DNA from 2 places in the Photobacterium sp. DNB23_23_1 genome. Region 1 is predicted to be linked to the other one. Evidence: riboswitches for the same ligand, from Rfam matches in the RefSeq annotation. Region 1 holds a riboswitch; the other holds the start of a gene.
The links. A riboswitch is a leader RNA that binds a small molecule or an ion and turns the genes downstream of it on or off. The one in region 1 is predicted to bind manganese.
Positions count from the first base shown of each region.

Region 2: linked by a shared signal. The riboswitch ahead of ACVA53_RS15565 (TMEM165/GDT1 family protein) and the one ahead of ACVA53_RS12625 (calcium/sodium antiporter) in region 1 are both predicted to bind manganese.

Region 1 covers NZ_JBNNXT010000017.1:48,216-52,008, reverse strand. Annotated here, with positions in the region: gene ACVA53_RS12640 (hypothetical protein) at 1-660, shown strand, start outside; gene ACVA53_RS12635 (hypothetical protein) at 821-1,303, shown strand; gene ACVA53_RS12630 (copper chaperone PCu(A)C) at 1,367-1,858, shown strand; yybP-ykoY riboswitch at 1,988-2,164, shown strand; gene ACVA53_RS12625 (calcium/sodium antiporter) at 2,170-3,159, shown strand; gene ACVA53_RS12620 (MBL fold metallo-hydrolase) at 3,430-3,793, shown strand, end outside.
Region 2 covers NZ_JBNNXT010000025.1:8,080-11,872, forward strand. Annotated here, with positions in the region: gene ACVA53_RS15545 (LysR family transcriptional regulator) at 1-771, opposite strand, end outside; gene ACVA53_RS15550 (hypothetical protein) at 886-1,068, opposite strand; gene tusA (sulfurtransferase TusA) at 1,208-1,456, shown strand; gene ACVA53_RS15560 (hypothetical protein) at 1,520-1,780, opposite strand; gene ACVA53_RS15565 (TMEM165/GDT1 family protein) at 1,956-2,513, opposite strand; yybP-ykoY riboswitch at 2,607-2,708, opposite strand; gene ACVA53_RS15570 (OmpA family protein) at 2,796-3,485, opposite strand; gene glyQ (glycine--tRNA ligase subunit alpha) at 3,772-3,793, shown strand, end outside.

The DNA.
Region 1 (3,793 bases):
GCTCTAATCCAAGTAGAGAGCAACCCTGAACTTAAAGTATGGTACAGAAAACACTTAGAAAACGAAGATGCTATCAGTGCTCAGTTTGATGACATTGCTATTCCCATTCATCTAAAAGAGCAACTTAAGAAGCAATACGAACCCAAAAGCACGACGTCAAAACACAGCTCTTGGTTGGCACCGCTGGCGCTAGCAGCTTCAATGTTGCTGGTAGTGTTATCATGGTTTAACTTCTCGACAATAGACAAACCCAGCTTTGCACACTTCCAGCAAGACATGATCACCTTTGCTACCCAACCTTATGAAATGGATATAGTGGTGGAAGACCTTGATTTAATTAACAAGGGGTTTGCTAAAGCAGGATGGCCAACTAACTATATCACTCCCGAACCACTTAATAATTTGCATGCCTTGGGCGGGGTCACACAGCAATGGGAAAATGAAAAAGTGTCTATTGTTTGCTTAGAGGACGAGGCCGGTAAATATATTTGGTTATTTATCACTAAATTCAGTGCTTTTGGTGAAAATCAAGCAGTGGTTTTGAACGCAATGCTGGTTAGTGAAAAACCACTCCTCACCCATGCAGCATGGCAAGATCAGAATTTTATCTATTATATGTTAGCTGAAGGTGATATTGAGTTTATCAAAAGCTATTTATAATGGGCGTATACTCAAATCTATCACTTTAGTAGGCCCACCAATTCTCTTATTCGCAGCCGTGCCATCGCCAGATAACATTCTGTCATGGTACTTTGATCTCAATAAGTCTACATACACACAACAAAAACAATTACATGCTTGATATTGCCTGCTAGTATTCATGCATCAAAACAATAACAAATACCGTTTCATGCCGACCAATATTCCATTGTCCGATTACTCTTTGACCAGCCCAAACAACACAAGTCGAAAATGGACCAGTTTATTGGTGGTTGCTGCCCTTATCGCATCATCTCTACTCTCTTCCGTTGTTGTTCTCAATCCACATTACTTTGAGAAGCAAAGCGGTTGGCTTACCGGTGAAAAAATCCTGATTTGTACATCAGCGGGATTACGCTGGGTCTCGGTCTCTGCCCTTGAACGAAAAAACAAACACCAGCACAGCGATGATCACCAAAACTACAATTCACACTGCCCTACCTTCAAACTTCACGATAGTAGGAGCTTATCTTTCAATGGTAGCTACACGCTTGTTCACGACATTCAATTTGTAGTGCACCTTGCTGATTATCAATCACAACAAAAACAGATTACTGACCGGCTATACCTGATCGCGCCCAAACATTCTCCACCATTATCTTGAGTCAGCACTTAAGACAAAATAAATTAAAAAATTTAACTGGCATGACACCAATTGGAGAACATAATGAAAACTATAAAAAGCATTCTACTAGGAAGCCTATTCGCACTTACCAGCTCAGCCTATGCCCATGAATACAAAGCAGGCGATTTATATATTGACCACCCTTGGTCAAAACAAGTACCGCCAACTTCACAGGTTGCCGCGGCTTTTTTCAATATTATGAACCACAGCAACAACGGCGACGAACTGATCAGTGCTTCGTCCCCTATCGCAGGGAAAACCGAACTGCATGCACATATGCATGAAGACGGCATGATGAAAATGCGTGAAGTAGAAAAAATAGATATCCCTGCCAATGATTCACAAGCTCTTAAACCGGGCGGCTATCACATTATGTTTTTTAACCTAAAAGAAGTACCACAATTGGGTGAAAGCTTCCCATTAACCCTGAACTTCAAACATGCTGGAACCGTTAAGGTTGAAGTCAAAGTAGAAGAAGCAACCTATATGCCAGAGGACATGAAAGAAGAAATGATGGATCACAGCAAACACTAAATGAGCATCAATTGGTGCAAGCTAACCCATGGCTTGCACCCTTCCCTATCAGTTACTAACACTTACATTTCTTTTAACGACAACCTATAGTCAGACTGAAATCGTTACGTATAATACGCCTCAGTTTGAGGGAGTAGCTATTTTGCACTTTATGCAAAAGGTTACGTCAACATATTTGGCAACATGCCATGGCGTAACCAGTTACCAATATTTCAGGTAGCCCAGCGAGACTCGGACAATCACACACCAAATGCGAGGGCTAGGTGTGGGGTTGTTCGTGTTTTTTATAGCCCTCGCCTCTAGTAAGACTAATGAACGCTTTTCTTCTAGCACTTTCTGCATTAACTCTTGGCTTTGTGTTCCTATCCTTTAGTGCAGATAGGCTTATCGCATCATCCGCCACCTTTGCCAAGCACTGTAATATATCCATTGCCTTTATCGGTATGACTGTAGTTGCCTTTGGTACTTCCGCACCAGAACTATTAGTCTCAGCGACTGCAGCTATCAATGGTGCAGGCGAGCTATCAGTAGGGAATGGACTAGGTTCGAACATCATCAATATTGGCCTAGTAATATCGGTTTGTATTCTGTTTAAACCCTTATTTGTCCATTCTCGTTTCATCCGGCGTGAGTACCCTATACTGGCCATTACAATGATGCTGTCGTGCTTATTAATGTTGAATGGAAAACTCGCCATAGTTGAAGGTGCGATCCTCCTTTCTGGCCTTCTGGTGTATTGCCTGTATCTCGCCTATTCAGTAAAGCATGAGCATTCAGAACCTGAAGAGTTAGATTTCCTCAACATTTCAAAAGCCCGAGCGGCTCTTGAATCTATCATCATGCTTGTTATTTTACTTACATCATCAAAGCTGATGGTGTGGGGAGCCGTTGAATTGGCTGTCATTGCCGGAATTAGCGAACTGACAATTGGCTTAACTGTCATTGCATTTGGCACTAGCTTACCTGAACTCGCCGCCGCTCTTGCAGCTGTGAAGCGGGGAATGCATGACATCGCTTTTGCAACCGTCATCGGCTCAAATATTTTTAATCTCTTAGGTGTCATTGCTTTCCCTGCCCTTATTGATGATGGTTTGACACTGCCTCCGCAAATTTTAAGCCGAGACTTACCGGTGATGGCACTGCTTACAGCCGTGCTGGGTGGGATGTTAATGTTTGCAGTAGCAAAACAACGCTTCACTAGTAATACGACGGCTAGTTATCAAGTCAGCCGAGTGGGTGGTGGATTACTATTGATCATCTTCATTACTTATATGTGGTATATCGCCAGTTCAATCGTGTAACTATTTACCGGCATAACCGCGCTAGTGGCAAGGCATTGATATATAAAATGAACATCCGGTTATGCCACTACTTTCTACTTGGCTCTTTTGCTATGACATAAATTATTTATTCATATTCGCTCACCATTTACACTGTAAAGGTGGCCAATGCGCTTGATCTACCTCGTGCTAATGTAAGCCATTTCCTGCTTGATTGGTCTGATGAGTTATTAAATAATGATTTAACAACACAAAGATAATATCGCTTTTCATCCATATAGGGATATCAAGATGAAACTGCACCAAGTTGATGGCTACATCCAGTCGATATATCTGGTCGAATACCGCTATGGCCTACTCTTGCTCGATGGTTGCTGCCGCGCTGACATCCCTATCCTGCTCAAATTCATTTCCGACAACTTGAACCGCCCAATTAAAGACCTCAAATTGGTCGTTGTCACCCACATGCACCCCGATCATGCAGGCGCAGCCCATCGGCTGCGCAAAATGACAGGATGCAAAATCGCTGCGGCTAATGTGCAAGGACAATGGTATCAAGGGATTGATGGTGTACTGATGCACTGGACTGATTTATTACTAGCCAATTGGGTGGCTAGAAGAATGAAAAAGCCACGCCAGAATTTATGGTATAACG
Region 2 (3,793 bases), on a different contig from region 1:
ACGTTCAGCAACCAAATAGGCCAAATCGGCCGGGACAGTAATGATCAGCGGCATGGTATCGACAATAGCCAAAGCTGCCTCAAGGTGGTACGCCCGCAATACCATTTTGCGTTTGGGCAGCCCCACCAAGGATTGCTCTATCAATGCCTTCACTCCATCACTGATCGCAATCATCGCATGGGGATACGCCAGGTAATCCGTCAAACTCATGTCTTTATCAGCCAACGGATGCTGCTTCGAGAGCAGGCACAACACACCGACCCGGCCGAGTATTTCGCTGCGCAACGGTTCAACGGGTCCGGTCGGTCGGCATATGGCCAAGTCTGCCCCTTCATAGGTCAGTTGATCCGCCAACCGGTCATGCTGCAGCGGCAAGAACTCGAACGACACCTCCGGTGCCTCCTCGTAAATCCGCGGCAAAGCAAACGGCAAAATGGTCTGCATGGCGTAGTCCGTTGTCGCGATAGTAAAGGTTTGATCGCAGCAACGCGGATCGAACTCAATCGGAGAGAGTAACTGCCGCAGAGACTCCAGCGGATCACCCAATGCCCGATCAAACTCCAATGCCTTTTCGGTCGGGATCAAATGCTGGCCCTGTCGGGTAAACAGCGGATCACCCAATAAATCACGTAACCGGCCCAACACTCGGCTCATTGCCGATTGACTGAGATTCAAACGGCTTGCGGCCTTGCTGACACTGCTTTCTTCTATAAGTACCCGCAACGCCACCAGCAAATTCAAATCACGGCGATAGATGTCTTCTAATTCCACAATGCGCTACCTTGGGAGGAGGTTTGGTATTATTCTATCGTGCAGATAAAAAAAATCCCGCTATTAAAGCGGGGAAGCCCAAGAAAACTGGGGGAGTGTAGTAGATGTGTGATATTAGCTTTCTTCTTCCTCAAGCTCGGGAGAATTGGTGAGCTCGAGCCAAAGTCCTAGCGCGGCGGCAATCAAACCGCTAAGCGCCATAAAGCTGGTGTTATCGGGCGCACGTAGCATCAGTGAGCAAAATGTAATGAAGCACAGTACGCTGTAGATAGTCAGGCGATCCATTTGAGTCAACATAGCTCCTCCTAATCCTTCAGAAGACAAACGTTAACGACCTGTTAAATAAGTTACACATTTTACTTTGATTTGCCAAGCCTTATTGATTAATTCTTGCCCGTAAGTATGATCACGGTCTTCAACAGAAGATATAGATGCTATGACTGCTATTTTTGACAATCCCACCCACAGCTTGGAAGCAGAAGGACTTCGCTGCCCTGAGCCGGTGATGATGGTGCGTAAAACCGTAAGGAAAATGGCCGAAGGCGATACCCTGCTCGTTACTGCCGATGACCCCTCAACAACAAGGGATATTCCAAGTTTTTGCCGATTTATGGATCACACCTTGATCGCAGCCGAAACGGAAAGCCTGCCTTACCGTTATCTGATCAGAAAAGGCACCAACTAACCCCCCAATCAAAAAAGGCAGCTCGATGAGCTGCCTTTTTACTATTTGGGTACCTGCTAGTCGCTAGTCATCATTTCGATAAGAGTCACGCAATTGTCGGTTGGCCTTCTCAAGCTCATGACGCAAATCGCGGATCTCCTTTTTCATCGGTAACACATAGCGCAAACGCACCAACGCATCCACCGATAGGTAAGTCGTCACAATTGCCCCGACAACCATAGGTAACCACATATCTGTCAGCACCATCCCAAGAATATTCAGCGCCAACGCGAAATGGAACAACCAGAATTGACTCTGGGGTGATATTGCAAGAAAACGGTTCATAACCCCCTCCTGTACAGCGACAACCGTCCATAAATTCTGGTTTCAACATATCACGCTAACCTTCCCGGCTCTGCTGCCATGCTCACACTTTAAGCCCTTGTTATTAATGAGTCATATGGGCTTGTGAATTGGGCTAAAGAACCTATCAGTTTCACGTGAAACACAGCGTCTGAAATTACAGCCCCAGCGCAGCCGCCACAGCCAAACCGAAGAACAGAGATGCTGTAATTTTGCGAATAAGGCCTAACGGCATACGCTCTGCAGACAGTTTACCGATCAACACCACCGGCACATTCGCCAACAACATACCTATGGTCGTTCCCAGTACAACCCACACCAGAGCATCGCTGTATTTGGCTCCCAGCATGGTGGTCGCCACTTGCGTTTTGTCACCAATTTCAGCAATAAAGAACGCAATAAAGCTGGCTACGAACGGGCCACGGTTCGACACGGCTTCGTCGTCATCCAATTTATCGGGGATCAGAATCCAACCGGCCATGGCGACAAAGCTCACCACCAAGACCCACTTAAGCACTTCAGGGGTTAGATAATCCGCCACTACAACACCGAGCCAGGCAGCCAAGGCATGGTTGGCAATAGTGGCAAAGAAGATCGCTAAAATGATAGGAATAGGTTTACGGTAACGACTGGCCAACAGCAATGACAACAATTGGGTTTTATCGCCAATTTCCGCCAAGGCAACAGAAGTAATAGAAATAGCTAAAACACTCACGACATGCTCTTTGGGGCGAGGATAGTAATAAAAAACCACGGGTAAACGCACACGCCCCACCCCGGTTCATGCTGGTTTACCGATGGTCTCGCCAAACTCACTAGTAGGATAAACGTGAGTCACAAACGCCATGAAGATTTTGCTTCAATTATGTTGACGATTGTCTTGTCAGGACAAGAGGCTACTCCCCAAAGGAGCGGCAATTCTACACACAGCCCCCCGCGATAGCAAGGTACAAAAAAAGAGCCCCATGGGCTCCTTTTAACCAATCAAGGTAATAAATTAACCTTGCGGTGATAGAACGATCTCTACACGGCGGTTTTGTGCACGGCCTTGCTCGTTATCATTCGACGCGATCGGATGCGACTCACCCATACCTTTAGTCACTAGACGGTTACTTGCGACACCGCCGCGTAGTAGCTCGTTACTGACTTCGCTAGCTCGCACCTGTGAAAGGCGAAGGTTGTAAGAGGCTGCACCAGTGCTATCGGTAAAACCATACACGTTGAGCATGGTCTCATTATATTCTTTAGCCACTAACGCCACACTGGACAACGCCTGTTTAGCCTGACCACTTAATGCCGTATCATCGATACCGAAGGTGATCGTATTTGGCATATTGAGCACGATATTATCGCCATCACGGGTGACACTGATACCCGTTGATTGCAATTGTTTACGTAGTTCAGCTTCCTGCACGTCCATGTAGTAACCAATGCCACCACCCAGCGCAGCACCAGAGGCAGCACCGATCAAGGCGCCTTTGCCACGGTCACTCTTACTCGAAGATGCCACACCGATCGCCGCACCAGCAACAGCACCAATGATAGAACCACTGGTCGCTTTTGCCGTTTGCTCTTCACCGGAATACGGGTTGGTTGTAGAACACCCTGTCGCAACCACAGCCGTTGCCGTAGCAAACACCAAGTTACGAATCCATTTGCTAGACTTAGCGCAATTTGTCAAATCCATATTGTTTACCTTATGTCTTCTCGGCTCTAAGCCGATGTCTTTGTGTGCAACGTCTTTGGCAACCCAAAGCTGTTTCATTGGCGAACGTATTGTATCTGTCTACCAACAGTAGATATCAGAACAATGTCAAAAATCCCCATGCCCTACCAGAGCAGACACATTAATTTAAGCAAATTAAACAAAGATGACCAAAAAACATGCACTAGCCCTACTAGCCTAGGGGATGGCGAGGTATACTGGATAGTTACTAAAAATCTCTCAATCCATTAATCACGCGAAGCTGACAATGCAGAAATACGATATTAAAA